DNA from 3 places in the Nocardioides marinus genome. Region 2 is predicted to be linked to each of the others. Evidence: predicted binding sites of a transcription regulator. Region 2 holds the regulator's gene; each other region holds the start of a gene.

Region 1 (4,929 bases), 320 kb from region 2:
GCCACCCTAGGAGAGTCGCGCTCGCACGGCACCACGGCGCGCGCTGGCTAGCCTGTCACCGTGACCGGGGGCACGCAGCGAGTGACCGTCCAGTTCCACCCGAACTGGCCGCACGGCAGCGGCCTGGTCGTCGAGTCGATGGCGCGCGACGGCGCCTATCGCTCCCAGTTCGAGACCGGCATCTCCAACGGCGGCCTGACCGCGCACCCCGGTGGGGACCGCTGGCGCTGGGAGAGCCGGCTCTTCGAGGGTCGCTACGACGACGCGCCCGCCTCCGAGCGGCCCGTGTACGGCGCCTGGAACCGGGCGGGCGACCCGTACGGCGGAGCCGTCCGTTTCGGCTCCGCCCATCTCCGGCTGCGGCCCGAGGTCACTGCGCGCAGCACCTTCTGCTTCCCCGACTCGGTCTTCGAGCCGGTCGACGTCGGCGGGCCGGACCAGTTGCCACACCTGTGCCGGCTGGCCGAGGAGTCCGGCATGGACGAGCTGGACGACTGCGTCGAGGCCCATGTGCACGGGGGCGTGAGGTTCGATCGGGACGTCGAGGCCGTGGTCCTCGACCCTTGTTTCGCGGACACCGAGGTCGAGGCGGCGGCTCACCGGCTCGGCTGCGCTGTCGAGTTCCATCCCGGCTTCTCGGTCTCTCCTGACGCCATCGACCCGGACTACCGCGGTGCACACATCGTCAGGTTGGCCAGGACGCTGGGCGACCGGCTCACCCCGGACCTCGTGGGGCGGGCAGCGCGGGCAAGCCAGCACCCCGCCCAGCACGTGAAGCAGGTGTGGCACTGCCTGGCACGCTTCGGCCGACAGCTCCCCGGCTGACGCAGAGCGCGTCCGAACCTCAGAGCTCGGTGGTGCCGTCGGGGTGGACGAGCAGGCGGATGTCGTGGGGGCTGGTCCAGAGCCAGGTGGTGGGGGTGAGCTGCTGGTAGTCCCACCTGGTGCTGGTCGAGCTCGGGGATGGGTGGGTCTTGGCTCGGTGGTGGCGTCTGCACAGGGGGGCGAGATTGGCTGTTGATGTTTGCCCGGGTGGTCCACCTTCGTCGGGTGGGACGTACTCCTCGATGTGGTCGAGGTCGACCTTGGCTGAGGTGCGGGTGCAGTGCGGGAAGACGCAGGTAGGGCGCTTGAGCTTGACGCGTTGGCTGATGCGGTCGGGGATCTCGTAGGCGTCGACGGCGATCTGGTCGTGCAGGTCCACGACCGGCTTCACCACGATGTTGGCGCCGGGGACGGCGAGCCACTCGCGGACGGTGTCGGCGGTGAGGGTCTGGTGGTGGTTCTCGAGGCGGGCGAGGTGGAGACCGAGCCGGCCGGTGTCGGGGTCGATCTCTGGGGTGCCGGGTCCTTCGTTTCCGCGGAGGGCGGCGTCTGAGAGGTGGAGGTGGAGGACGACCTGGCGGGGACGGCTCGAGCGGGGTGGTCTCGACGCCCGCTCCTCGCTGGCGCTCGTCGCTGCACGACCACCTGGCTCGGCCGGTGAGGTGTCGAGGTCGAGGGTGAGGTCTCCGCGGCTGAGGTAGCCCAGGGCCTTGGCGCGGCGGACGTCCAACGAGTCGGTGGATCCGGCGGCGGCGAGCTGGTCGGCGATGGTGCGGATCGCTGCCTCGAGCTCTTCGGCATCGGCACGGTCGAGCAGACCCGACAGGTGGACACCGTTGGCGGTGCCGATCGACCAGGCGGTGGTGAGGTCGAGGTGGACGTGCAGGGACGCTGCGGTGTCGACCTCTTCCATCTCAGCCATCTCGGGGTCGAACCGTGCGGCTGCTTCGGCGACGAGCCGCTTGACGGTGGCGAAGGAGGCGGTGTGGACGACGTGGGCCAGGTGGGCGTCGACGAACGCGGCGGCCTCGGCGGTGAGGGTGCGGGTGAGGTCGGCGACCCGGCGTACCCGCCACACCTGCACCTGGCCGTCGACCAGGCGCTGCCAGCACTTCGGCAGCCGGTAGCGGGCCTCAACGGCATCGGACAGCAGCATCCGCCCCGAGTCGGTGGAGCGGCCGAGGGCGGCGGCGAGCTCGATGACCGCGAACTCGCTGACCTCGGGGGCACCGGGGCCGGCGAGCTCGAGCATGGTGTCGGCACCCGACATCCCGAACCGGGCGACCCAGGCGTTCTCGGCCTCGGTCAGTGCGTTGTCGTCGGGCAGACCGTAGGTGCCGTAGAGGTCGGGGAGCAGCTGACCGGTGGTGTGGCGGTCGGCCCAGGCGGCGACGGTGATGAAGAGCTGCCGGTCGGCGTCGTCGGCGGCCTGCTTCTGCGCGACGGCGAGGGACAGCAGGTCACCGGTCGGGACAGGAGCGGTGTCCTGTGCCGAGTGATCCTGGTGCCCGAGTGCCATGACCAGATTCTACTAGAACAAGTGTTCGAACGGAATGGTCGTGAGGGCTCCGAAGTGAATCTGTGGAGGACGATCCAGCCGCAACCCAAGCGAGCACCTCAGCAATGCCGGACCGTTTGACCGGACCGCAACCAGGTACCGAAATCAATGCCCACCGCAAGCACGCCTTCGTCAAATGAAGGACCTGCTGCAGCGCGAACGTCCAGGCGCCCACCCACGCCGACCACGGAGTCGAAGCGGACCGGAGGGCGTGGCGTGAGAGGGGGTCACGACAGACCCTCCAGTCGCCCCGTGGGGGAGGTTGCTTTGGCGGCGTACGGGGTCTCGACGACGGCTCGCTGGCGCTCGCCTGCTCGACCACCAGTGCGGTCGCTGACGCTCGCCTGCTCGACCACCAGGGGGCTCGACCAGCGGAGGGGCGGAGGACTCAGCAGGCGGAGGCCAGGTCGCCGGCCTGGTTGGCGGCATACCCCTGCGACAGCGAGCCGAGCGAGCCGCCGGTGACGGGGGCGTCGGCGTTCTTCTTGGAGGTCTTCCCGTTCGACGGGGCGGCGGTGCCCTCGGCCTTCTCGATCGCGGCGGTCACCTTCCGGTGCACGAGGTCGATGTCGGGGTCGGCGGTGTTCACCATCGGCGGGACGATCGAGAGCGTCGAGATCTTCTGGGACTTCGCCTTCAGCGCCAGCTCGAGGAAGGTGTCGACCTCGGAGGCGGGGACGTTGGTCGAGATCAGCTCGGAGGAGGCCTGGGCGATGGACTGGAAGTTGCGCAGCGCGACGCTGGGGCTGACCTGCTGGAGCATCGCGTTCATGACGCACTTCTGCCGCGCCATGCGCGAGTAGTCGTCGGAGTCGTAGCGGGCCCGGGCGTACCAGAGCGTCTCGAAGCCGGAGAGCTTGCGCGTGCCGGGCTCGATGTAGCGGAAGAAGTCGTCGTGGGGCAGGCCGACGGGGATGGCCTGGCGGACGTTCAAGGTGATGCCGCCGACGGCGTCGACGAGGTCCTTGAACCCCTGCAGGTTGACCATCGCCCAGTAGTTGATGCGCAGGCCGGTGATGCCCTCGACGGCGGAGATGGTGGCGTCGATGCCCGGGTTGTCGCTGCCCTCGAAGAGCTCGGTGTTGTCCTGGGCCCAGGTGCTGACGCCGTTGAGGTAGTCGGCGTCGAAGCCCTCGGGGAACTGCTCGGCCATGACAGAGCCCTCCTCGAAGGGGAAGTTCTGCATGTTGCGCGGCAGGGAGACCAGCACCGTGCGCCCGGTGACCTCGTCGATCGAGGCGACGGTCAGGGAGTCGGGGCGCAGGCCCCAGCGCCCGGCACCGGAGTCACCGCCGAGCAGCAGGACGTTGAAGCGGCCGTGGTGGGCGTCGGTGACCTGCCCCGAGCCGAACATCGTGAGCATCAGGTCGCGCTGGACGCCGACCACGTGCGCACCGAAGAGCAGCGCGCCTGCGACGGAGAGGCACAGCACGCCGTTGACGCCCACGGCCGCGCGCCGGTGCGCCAGCCCGAGGGTGAGCGGCTGACCCAGGCGCCAGGCGTCCATGAACAACAGGGCCCACCCGATCGCGCCGACCAGCAGGGCCAGGCGCAGCAGCAGCAGGAACCAGGGGGTGGAGCCGAGGGTGAGCGCGAGCCCGTGGTCCAGCGCCACCGCGACCCCGCCGACGAGCACCAGCAGCCACATCGCCACCCAGGTCCGGAGCGCGACGAGCCCGACGCGCCGGTTGCCGCCCGCGGCCAGCTGCGCCGAGCCGGGCGCCAGCAGCGTCATCACCATCAGCGAGAGGGCGCGACGGAACCGGATCCGCGCGGCACGCTCGGCGACCGAGGTGCGCGCTGCCTGGACGGGCGACCCGGGGGAAGGGACGGGCATGCCCAGCAGTATCACCAGTCACAGGCGCCCCACGGGTCTCGACACGCGGGTCGCGCCTTCGTCCCTCAGCCGCGCCGCTCGCTCGACCACCATCAGGAAGTCCGCTGACGCGTCCTTCCTAGGCGCGCCGACCCGCCTCGATCTCGGCCTTGCGCGCCAGCCGGTGGGCCCGACGGATCTCGGCCTCCCGGTGCCGGCGCAGGTCGTCGGCGGTGTCAGGGACCAGCGGCGGCACCTCGCGAGAACGCCCGTCCTCGTCGATGGCGACGAACACGAAGTACGCCGACGCGACGTGCAGGCCGTCGGCGCTCGGGTCGTTCCAGGGCTGCGCCTCGACGCGCACACCGATCTCCATGGAGGAGCGCCCCGCCCAGTTGACCTGCCCCAGCGTGCGGACGATGTCGCCCACGTGGACCGGGGCCAGGAAGACCATCTCGTCCAGTGCCGCCGTGACGGCCGGGCCGCCGCTGTGCCGCTGCGCGACCGCACCCGCGGTGGAGTCCGCGAGCTTCACGATCTCGCCACCGTGGACGTTCCCGAGCAGGTTGGCCTGCGGGGAGTGGGTCATCACCGCCAGGGAGACCCGGGCGAAGGCCGGGGACCGCGCGTCGAGGGAGGCCACAGGCACGCACGGTAGCGTCCCGGCCATGACGGAGCGTCCCCCCACCGGCGGCGATGGCGAGAAGCCGCCCTACGACTGGCTGTACGG
Region 2 (4,929 bases):
CGATCATCACCGGGTTACCGATGACCTTCCACTGCGGCGCGTGGTCGCCGCGGGTGAGTGACTCCTTGAGCCAGGCCATCTGCTTCTTGCCGGTGATGGAGCGGGACGGGTCGCTCACCTCGGCCTCGAGCGCCGGCACGGGTGTCGGCGCGAGCGTGGAGACCTGCTCGTCGCGATAGGTGCGCAGGTCGAGCATCGAGACCTCGGCGAGGTTGCCGAAGCGCAGCCGACGGTAGAGGCGGGTGCCGTCGCCCAGGGCAGCGGTCCCGTCCATCCGCACCGGCATCCACTCGTCGTACGCGCGGTGGGCGCGGGCACGGCGGACCTTGTAGTCACCCTCGGACTCGTCGTGGTTCTCCGCGCCGTTCTTCCACTGGTCGTTGGTGACCTCGTGGTCGTCCCAGGTGAGGATCCACGAGTAGCGCGCGTGCAGGGCCTGCAGGTCGGGGTCGGCCTTGTAGTTGGCGTGCCGGCGGCGGTAGTCCTCGAGGCTGACCATCTCGTGCGGCGGGTCGTGCGGGCGGACGACGACGTTGTCCTGGCCCATGCCGTACTCGCCGGTGGGGTACTCGTAGAGGTAGTCGCCGAGGTGGAGGACGGCGTGGAGGTCCTCGCGCGCCGCGAGGCCGCGGTAGGAGCTGAAGAAGCCGGCCTCGAGGTTGGCGCAGGACACGACCCCGAAGCGCAGGTTGTCCAGGGCGGCGCGCTTGCGCGGCGCCGTGCGCAGGCGGCCGACGGGGCTCTTCTGGCCGAGGGCGCGGAAGCGGTAGAAGTACTCGGTGTCCGGCTTGAGGCCCCTGGCGTCGAGCTTGACCGTGTGGTCGCGCCCGGCGCTGGTGCGGAACCGGCCCTTGCTGACGACCTTGCGGAACCGCTTGTCCTTGGCCACCTGCCAGGTGACGGTGACCGGCCCGCCCTTGCCCGAGCCGGCCGTGGCCGCAGGGGTGGGGGTGACGCGGGTCCAGATGACGACCCGGCGCGGCAACGGGTCACCCGAGGCGACCCCGTGCTGGAAGACCTCGTGCGTCGCCTTCCCGCGCTCGGCCCCGTCGGCCGCACCGGGCTGCCCCGTCGGGTCGGCCTGCGCAGGGCGTACGCCGCTGCCGAGCACCCCGGCCGCGGCGGCTCCCGCGGCGCCGGTCGCGAGGACGGTGCGGCGGGGCAACGCGGAGGGGGAGGAGGACGAGGTGGGGGGCGTCGTCGGCGGCTTCGTCGAGGTCACGACTCATCCAACGACGCCGCCCCCTGTTTCGTGACGGTTTCGCCGGAGTGAGCACCGTCCGTTCACCCGGTGCTCACCAGGCGACCGCCCGCGACCCGGTGGACGAGCGGGCGTCGAGACCCCGCGCCTACCGGTGGTCGAGCAGTGAGGAGCGCCAGCGACGAGCGGGCGTCGAGACCACCCGCCGCCGGCGTACCCCTCAGACCTTGCGCAGCACGGCGGTGACGATGCCGAGGATGGTGGCGTGGGTGCCGTCGATCGGCTCGAAGGCGTCGTTGTGCGGCAGCAGCCACACCTGCCCGCTCTTGCGGGAGAAGGTCTTCACGGTGGCCTCGCCGTCGATCATCGCGGCGACCATCTGACCGTTCTCGGCGGTGTTGGCCTGGCGGATCACGACGTAGTCGCCGTCGCAGATGGCGGCGTCGATCATCGACTCACCACGCACCTCGAGCAGGAAGAGCTGGCCGTCGCCGACGAGCTGCTTGGGCAGCGGGAAGACGTCCTCGACCTGCTCCTCGGCGAGGATCGGCGCGCCCGCGGCGATCCGGCCGAGCATCGGCACGTAGGAGGCGGCGGGCAGGGTGTCGCCGACCCCGGTCTCGTCGAAGGAGCTCTCGTCGGCCGAGGAGATCGCGCGCCGTGCGGCCATCGACTCGGGCAGGAAGACCTCGAGGGCGCGGGGCCGGCTGCCGTCGCGCTTGATGAAGCCCTTCTCCTCCAGCACCTTCAGCTGGTGGGCCACCGAGGAGGTGCTGGTCAGGCCGACGGCCTGGCCGATCTCGCGCATGCTGGGCGGGTAGCCGCGTTGGGCGACCGCGTCGCGGATGGTCTCCAGCACCTTGGTCTGGCGCGGGGTGAGCCCGCTGGCGTCGGGCGGGCCGTCGGGGAGCGCGCTCACGCCGGGGGCGGCGTCGTCGTGGCTGGTCGCCATGGGGGTCCTCCTGGTTCGACCACCGGCCCGCAGGGTGCGCCCGCGGACGCGGCGGCACGGGTGTGGCACGGCCTGCGTCGTGGTGCTCACACGCTATGACTCATCCGGTCCGCGATCAAACATGTGTTCGAATCGGCGTGTCGAGCACACTCGGGCCATGACGCCCCGCCCGGTCCCCGCCGCCCCCATCCAGCGCAGTGCCGTGGTCACCGGTGCTGCTCGCGGCATCGGCCGCGGGATCGCCGAGCTGCTGGTGGCCCAGGGGTACGCCGTGGTCGTCACCGATGTTGACGGGGAGGCCGTGCAGGCGACCGCGCGGGAGATCGGCGCCGTCGCCGGACTGGCCCATGACGTGCGCGACCCGGAGGCGCACCGCACGGTCGCCGAGGTGGCGGCCGGGCACGGTCGTCTGGTCGCCTGGTTCAACAACGCCGGGGTCGGCGACGACGGGCGACTCTCGGAGCTCTCCGAGGAGCAGGTGCGCCGGCTGGTGGAGGTGAACCTCCTGGGTGTCCTGTGGGGCATGCGCGCTGCGCTGGAGGCCTTCGGCGACGGCTCCGGCGACATCGTCAACACCGCCTCCCTCTCGGGGCTGGGGCCGGTCCCCGGCTACAGCGTGTACGCCGCGACCAAGGCCGCGACCGTGTCGGCCACCATGTCCGTGGCCGCCGAGACGGCGCGTCGGGTGCGGGTGCACGCGATCTGCCCCGACGGGGTCCGGACGGCCATGCTGGACGAGCAGGACCCCGAAGGCCTGGGAGCGGCCCTGGTTCACTCGGGTGGTCGGATCCTGTCGGTGGAGGAGATCGCCGAGGCGGCCGTCGGGCTGGTCGGGACCGGCCGCGTGATCCGGACGGTGCCGGTGTGGCGCGGGGCCCTGATGCGCACCATCTCCCTGGCTCCCGGCGTCGCCGCCAAGGGGACCGCGCTCTTCGCCGCCCAGGGTCGTCGGGCGCTCCGCCGCGGCTGACGGGGTGGGTGGGCTCGCGGCCCACGCAGGGGCAGTCGAACATTTGTTCGCAGAAACCCTTGATCTCGTTCGAACACCTGATCTACTCTCGTACACGTGTTCGATCGAACTGGTGGTCGAGCCGTCGGCCCCAGGCCCGCCCGGTCCTCCCTGACCGGGACTGTCGGTGGTCGTCGGTAGACATCGGTTCGCAGACCCACTCCGCCTTCCCCAGGAGATCCCGATGAGCACCATGGTCCTTCCCGCAGTCCACCTCCCGGCCCGCACCTCCGCCCGTCCGGTTCCGCGCTCGGCACCGCGTTCGGCTGCTGGCACCGACGGCCGTCTGCGCCTGACCCGGCGCGGTCGCCTGGTGGTCTTCGTGGTCGGCCTGCTGGTGGCCGTGGCGATCGCGGTGGCCTTCGCTGGCGGCTCGGTCGCGACCTCGGAGAAGGGGCAGCCGGTGCCCACCGACACGATCGTGGTCGGCACCGGGGTGACCCTGTGGGACATCGCCTCGGCCCGGGCCGAGGGCGGCGACGTCCGCGACATGATGTCGACCATCCAGCAGCTCAACCACCTCGAGAGCGGCATGCTCGTCGCCGGTCAGCGGCTGCGGGTCCCCGCCGACAGCTGAGCGCGACGCGACGGGAGCACCGCCCCGGAAGGGGCGCACAGACTTCGCCGGTCGATTCGACCCCGGCCGGCGAAACCACGGGGAAGACGAGGGGCGGGCCCACGGCGGGACCGCCCCTCGGTGGTGCTGGGCGGGCCGCAAGGTCTGACTGATGTCAGTCAGACCTTGCGGTGCGCGGTCGAACCTTCGACCGCGAACCCGCAGGTTCGACCGATATCAGTCAGACCTTCGCGCACCGGCCGTCCTGGGCGGGGCCAGGCTCAGCGCGCGGCGCGCTTGCCGCCCTTGGGTCGCGGAGCGGGGGGCTCGGTGCCGGGTGCTGGGTCCGGGGCGACGACGCCGAGCTCGCGCAGCAGCCGCAGCCCGACCAACAGGCCGGCGAAGAGGCAGGCCACCGCGCCGAGGGAGGCCAGGGCGAGGAACCACCAGGCGGCGGTCCTGCCCTCGCGTGCGGTCGTGCCGAAGTCGATGGCCGCCCAGACCAGGTAGCCCCAGGCGACGACCAGGCCGGTGACCCCGGCGGTGAGGGCCAGCAGGCGACGGGTCCGGTGGGGTGCCGGGGGGCGCGGGCCGCTGTGCGATCCGTGCTTCCCTCCGCTCCCAGCCACCGCGCCATTGTCCCCGATCGCCCCACGCGTCACGGGGCGAACCGCCGAGCGGTGCGGTCGCGCCCGGTGGCCCACCACGGGCCGAAGGGCCCGAGGAAGGGGCAGGAGGACCCTGATGGGGGATGGGCCGCGGGGTTAGCCTGGCTGGGTGGCCCAGGGACGAGGGGACGAGCCGGACGTCGCGGGCCGCGGTGCCCAGCGGACCGCGGCCGCCGACGCGCCGTCACCTGCGGGCCCACCTGCGGGCCCGCCTGCGGAGCCGCCCGCGGTGCCCATGACCCACCTCGAGGCCGAGGTCGAGCGGGCGGTCCTGGTCGACGACGTCGTACGGGCCGTGGTCGCGGACCTGCTGACGTTGCCGGACGTCGCACGCGTCGCCGTGGCGCTGACCGAGGGAGGGGGGCGTCGGCTGCGCTTCACCTCCGCCACCCGCGGCGGCGACCAGGCGAGCGACCTGGACTGGTGCCACATCGACGCCTACGACGACGTGCCGCTCAACGACGTGGTCCGCACCGGTCGCCCGATCCTGGCGGCGCTCAGCACCCTGGAGGAGCGCTGGCCGTGGCTGGCCCAGAGGGAGGG
Region 3 (4,929 bases), 1.7 Mb from region 2:
AAGGCGAGCAGGGCCAGTGACGCGCTCCCGGTCTCGGTGACCACCCGGCGGGCGGTGTGCTGGTCGCTGTGCCGGTCGCTGTCGCGCACGTGCATGCCTGGGCGCCGCAGGGCCAGCCACCCCACGATCGCGGGGGCGAACATCGCGATCATCACGCCGAGCATGGCGGCGGACTCGGTGGGGGAGACGACGATGCAGATCGTGCCCACCACCACCCGACCCAGCCCCATCGCCAGGTAGATGCCCGCCAGCGAGAACCACCGACGCTCGCCCTGGAGCACGCCGGCCTGGCCGCCCATGATCGTCAGCGGCACCGCGGAGACCGCCAGCAGGACCGCCGGGACGACGGAGTCCAGGCGCAGCACCTGGTGGACCACGGGCGCCAGCACGAGCATCAGCAGGCCCAGCCCGAGGGCCGCGCGGTAGGTGACGCGCAGGACCATGCGCTCGATCTGGCCCACGTGCTCGGGCTCGGCCGAGATGCGGCGGGCACCCGTGGCCTGGAGCCCGAGCTGGAGGACGGCGACGACCATGAGCAGCGCCATGAGCGAGGCGACGGCGCCGTACTCCGTGGGCCCGAGCAGCCGGGCGGAGATCATCTGGAACGCGTACGTCGCGACGTTCATGACCGCCATCGCCACGGCGATTCCGGCGCTGCTGCGCAGCAGCGTGCGCAGGTCGGGCAGCCGTCGACCGCCCTCCGGTCCGCCTGGGGCCCCCGAGGCCCGCTCAGTCGTGGTCGTCACCCTGTGAGACTAGGTGAGGTCCTGTCCGCCCGGGGAAGTGTCGGCCAACGCCGGAGAAAAGGCGAGCGACGGGCGGACGTGCTTTGCTCCTCCGGTGGTGACCCCGGATCCGCGTGCGGCCTGGCAGCGTGTCGTGGTCGCCGTCTGGTCACTCGTCCTGGCGCTGCTGCTCCTGGGGCCGGCCCTGGCTCCGGGCTACGTCCTGTCCTACGACATGGTCTGGGTCCGCGACCTGGCCGTGCGCGCCGACGTGCTCGGGCTGGGCAGCGGGCTTCCTCGGGCCGTGCCGAGCGATGCGTGGGTGGCGGTGCTCGACGAGCTCGTGCCGGGGATACTGCTGCAGAAGCTGGTGCTCGTGGGTGTCCTGCTCGGGGGCACCGCGGGTATCGACCGGCTCCTGCCCCGTGTCGGGCTGGTCGCCCGGCTGGCTGCGGTGACGCTGTGGCAGTGGAACCCGTACGTCGTCGAGCGGCTCGTGCTCGGTCACTGGCCGGTCCTCGTCGGGTACGCCGCGCTGCCCTGGGTCCTCCTGGGTGCCCTGCGCTGGCGCGCCACCGGGCGTGCCCCGTGGTGGCTGCTGCTCGCGGTCCTCATGGGCAGCCTGAGCGTCAGCGCCGGGCTCGCGACGTCCCTGGCGCTGCTGGTCGTGCTGCTGGTCGGTCCCGGGGGCCGGCGCCCCTGGGGTCGCGGGCTGCTGCTGGCCGGTGCGGCCCAGGCGCCCTGGCTGGTCTCCGGGCTGCTGCACGTGCGCGACGCCGTCACCGACCCCGCGGCTGCCCGCCTGTTCGCGCTCTCTGACGAGGGGCCCCTCCCCGGTCCGTTGGCTGCGCTGACCCTCGGCGGGGTCTGGAACGCCGAGGTGGTGCCTGTCAGCAGGACCGGCCCGGCGACCCTGGTCGCCCTGGTCGTCCTGGCAGCGCTGCTCGTGCTGGGCATCGCCGTGGTCCGGCGCAGAGGCACGGAGCCGGCGGTGCCGTGGACCCCGCTGGTGCTGCTGTGGGCCGTCGGGTGGGTGCTGGCGATCCTCACGTGGCTGGCTCCCGGCCCCTTCGGCGTGCTCGCCGCCGTCGTACCGGGTGGGGGAGTGCTGCGTGACGGTTCCCGCCTGCTGGTCCTGTGCGTCCCGCTGCTGGTGGCCCTGGTCGCCGTGGCCGTCGACGCTGCCTGGGACTGGTCCGGCGCCCGCTGGCCCCTGGCCGCCCGGGTCTCCCTGGCGGTGGTCCTGGTGGTCTGGCCGGTCACGGTCCTGCCCGACGGGGCCTGGGGTGCCGGTGGCCGCCTGGGCGCAGTCGACTACCCCGCGGCGTACGCCGCCGCGCGCAGCGCTCTGGGCGACGCGCCCGGCGACGTGCTGGTCCTGCCCCTGTCGAGCTATCGGCAACCGGGGTGGAACGACGGGCGCAAGGTCCTCGACCCGCTGGGGCGGGTGCTGGTCCCGGTGCCCGTCGCCTCCGACGAGCTGGTCGTCGACGACGTGGTGATCGCGGGGGAGGACCCACGGGTACGCCGGGTCCGCGCGGCCCTGGAGAGCCCCACACCGCAGGCGCGGGCGGCGGCGCTCGGTGCCCTGGGCGTCGGTGCCGTGGCCACGGACCTGACCGCTCCCGGGCCGGCCCCCGACATCGCCGGTGCCGTGCTGCACGACGACGACGTGCTGCGCGTGGTGCGACTGGCTGCGGTCGACGAGACCGTCCCCCCGCGCCCCTGGTACCTCGCCATGGGCCTCGCCTGGACCCTCCACCTCGGCGTCCTGCTGGTCTCGGTCGTGGGCGGCGTCCGTTGCGCTCGGCAACGGTTTCGTCGGAATTTGTCCGGATAGGGCGTGAGACTGCTAACGTTTTCCTACCTTTGAGGGAGGGTGGAGAAGTGGGAACAATTCTTGGCACCGTCGCGGCGATGATCGTCGGCGGCGCGGTGGCCACCATCACGGTGGTCGGCGTCGTCTCGTCGCAGACGAGCCCGCAGGGTGACTCCCCTGCGAACGTCAACGCACCTGTCGTGGTGTACGGCTCTACCAACTAGGGCCTCACGCGTACCACCGAAAGGCCGGCAGCCACGAGCTGCCGGCCTTTCGGTGCGCCCACACGAATCGAGGAGGCGCGCCAACGCCGTCCCCTTCCGCTGGTCGAGGTGCGAGGAGCGTCAGCGACCGCACTGGTGGTCGAGCAGGCGAGCGCCAGCGAGCCGTCGTCGAGACCCCGCACGACGACAAGCAACCTCATCCACGGGGCGACTGGAGGGTCTGCCGTGAACCCCTTTCACGCCACGCCCTCCGGTCCGGTTCGACTCCGTGGTCGCCGCGGGTGGGCGCCTGGACGTTCGCGCTGCAGCAGGCCCTTCCTTCATCGAAGCCGTGCTCACGGTAGGCATGGATTTCGGTACCTGGTTGCGGTCCGCCCGAACGGTCCGGCATCGCCGAGGTGCTCGCTTCGGTTGCGGCTGACTCGTCCTCCACAGATTCGTTCGGTGCCCTCACGACCATTCCATTCGAACACTTGTTCTAGTAGAATCTGGTCATGGCACTCGGGCACCGGGATCACTCGGCACAGGACACCGCTCCTGTCCCGACCGGTGACCTGCTGTCCCTCGCCGTCGCGCAGAAGCAGGCCGCCGACGACGCCGACCGTCAGCTCTTCATCACCGTCGCCGCTTGGGCCGACCGCCACACCACCGGCCAGCTGCTCCCCGACCTCTACGGCACCTACGGGCTCGCCGACGACGACGCCCACGCCGCCGCCGAGAACGCCTGGGTCGCCCGGTTCGGGATGCCCGGTGCCGACACGATGCTCGAGCTCGCCGGCCCGGGTGCCCCCGAGGTCTCGGAGTTCGCGGTCATCGAGCTGGCCGCCGCGTTGGGGCGCTCCACCGACTCCGGCCGGGCCCTGGTCTCGGATGCGGTGGAGGCCAAGCACCGGCTCCCCAAGGTCTGGGCCCGCCTCGAAGCAGGCCAGGTGCAGGTGTGGCGGGTACGCCGGGTCACCGAGGTCACCCGCACCCTCACCGCCGAGGCCGCGGCGTTCGTCGACGCCCACCTCGCCCACGTCGTCCACACCGCCTCGTTCGCCACGGTCAAGAGGTTGGCTGCGGAGGCTGCGGCACGCTTCGACCCCGAGGGATGCGAGATGGAGGAGGTCGACACCGCCGCGTCCCTCCACGTCCACCTCGACCTCAGCACCGCCTGGACCATCGGCACCGCCAACGGCGTCCCCCTCACCGGGCTGCTGGACCGCGCCGACGCCGAGGAGCTCGAGCACGCCATCCGCACCATCGCCGACCAACTACTGGCCGCCGGCTCCACCGACTCGCTCGACATCCGCCGCGCCAAGGCGCTGGGCTACCTCAGCCGCGGCGACCTCACCCTCGACCTTGCTGATGAAGGTGGTCGACCAGCGACGAGCGCCAGCGAGGAGCGGGCGTCGAGACCACCCCGCAACCCCCGCCAAGTCGTCCTCCACCTCCACCTCTCAGAAGCCGCCCTCCGCGGAAACGAAGGACCCGGCGCCCCCCAGGTCGACCCCGACACCGGCCGGCTCGGTCTCCACCTCGCCCGCCTCGAGAACCACCACCAGACCCTCACCGCCGACACCGTCCGTGAGTGGCTGACCATGCCCGGCGCCAACATCGTGGTGAAGCCGGTCATCGACCTGCACGACCAGATCGCCGTCGACGCCTACGAGATCCCCGACCGCATCTCCACCCGGGTCAAGCTCAAGCGCACGACCTGCGTCTTCCCGCACTGCACCCGCACCTCAGCACGCGTGGACCTCGACCACATCGAGGAGTACGTCCCACCAGACCAGGGCGGACCACCCGGCCAGACATCAACACAGAATCTGGCCCCCTTGTGCAGACGCCACCACCGAGCCAAGACCCACCCCTCCCCGGCCTCGACAAGCTCGACCAACACCAGGTGGGACTACGACCAGCTCACCCCCACCACCTGGCTCTGGACCAGCCCCCACGGCATCCGCCTGCTCGTCCACCCCGACGGCACCACCGAGCTCTGACACGGAGCTGTGAGGGCGACCGCTGACGGTCGTCGTGCCCACCCGCCCCGGGCGGTCACCCCACCTGGCGCACGAGCACCTCGAAGCGGCGGCCGTCGGTCGAGGCGTCGAACTGCCCGACACGTTCGAAACCGAGTGAGGTGACGGTGCGCAGCGCCCGGAGGTTGAACGAGGCG

Evidence for each region. The regulator LexA, encoded in region 2, represses DNA repair genes until DNA is damaged. The targets are predictions, from matches to a motif close to TCGAACANNTGTTCGA.
Region 1: BKA05_RS03950 (HNH endonuclease signature motif containing protein) is a predicted target of LexA. The motif match lies at 2,358-2,373, and genes of this name have one in related genera.
Region 3: BKA05_RS10275 (HNH endonuclease signature motif containing protein) is a predicted target of LexA. The motif match lies at 3,234-3,249, and genes of this name have one in related genera.

What each region holds. Positions count from the first base shown of each region.
Region 1 is NZ_JACBZI010000001.1:819,039-823,967, reverse strand. Features, by position in the region: gene BKA05_RS03955 (DUF3626 domain-containing protein) at 61-825, shown strand; gene BKA05_RS03950 (HNH endonuclease signature motif containing protein) at 845-2,344, opposite strand; gene BKA05_RS03945 (LCP family protein) at 2,772-4,220, opposite strand; gene BKA05_RS03940 (acyl-CoA thioesterase) at 4,339-4,842, opposite strand; gene BKA05_RS19970 (LCP family protein) at 4,868-4,929, shown strand, end outside.
Region 2 is NZ_JACBZI010000001.1:503,512-508,440, forward strand. Features, by position in the region: gene BKA05_RS02535 (alkaline phosphatase D family protein) at 1-1,222, opposite strand, end outside; gene lexA (transcriptional repressor LexA) at 1,422-2,153, opposite strand; gene BKA05_RS02545 (SDR family oxidoreductase) at 2,311-3,123, shown strand; gene BKA05_RS02550 (LysM peptidoglycan-binding domain-containing protein) at 3,347-3,739, shown strand; gene BKA05_RS02555 (hypothetical protein) at 4,000-4,347, opposite strand; gene BKA05_RS02560 (ATP-binding protein) at 4,622-4,929, shown strand, end outside.
Region 3 is NZ_JACBZI010000001.1:2,165,970-2,170,898, reverse strand. Features, by position in the region: gene BKA05_RS10285 (lipopolysaccharide biosynthesis protein) at 1-746, opposite strand, end outside; gene BKA05_RS10280 (MmpA family trehalose lipid delivery protein) at 841-2,565, shown strand; gene BKA05_RS20040 (hypothetical protein) at 2,643-2,768, shown strand; gene BKA05_RS10275 (HNH endonuclease signature motif containing protein) at 3,263-4,753, shown strand; gene BKA05_RS10270 (GNAT family N-acetyltransferase) at 4,809-4,929, opposite strand, start outside.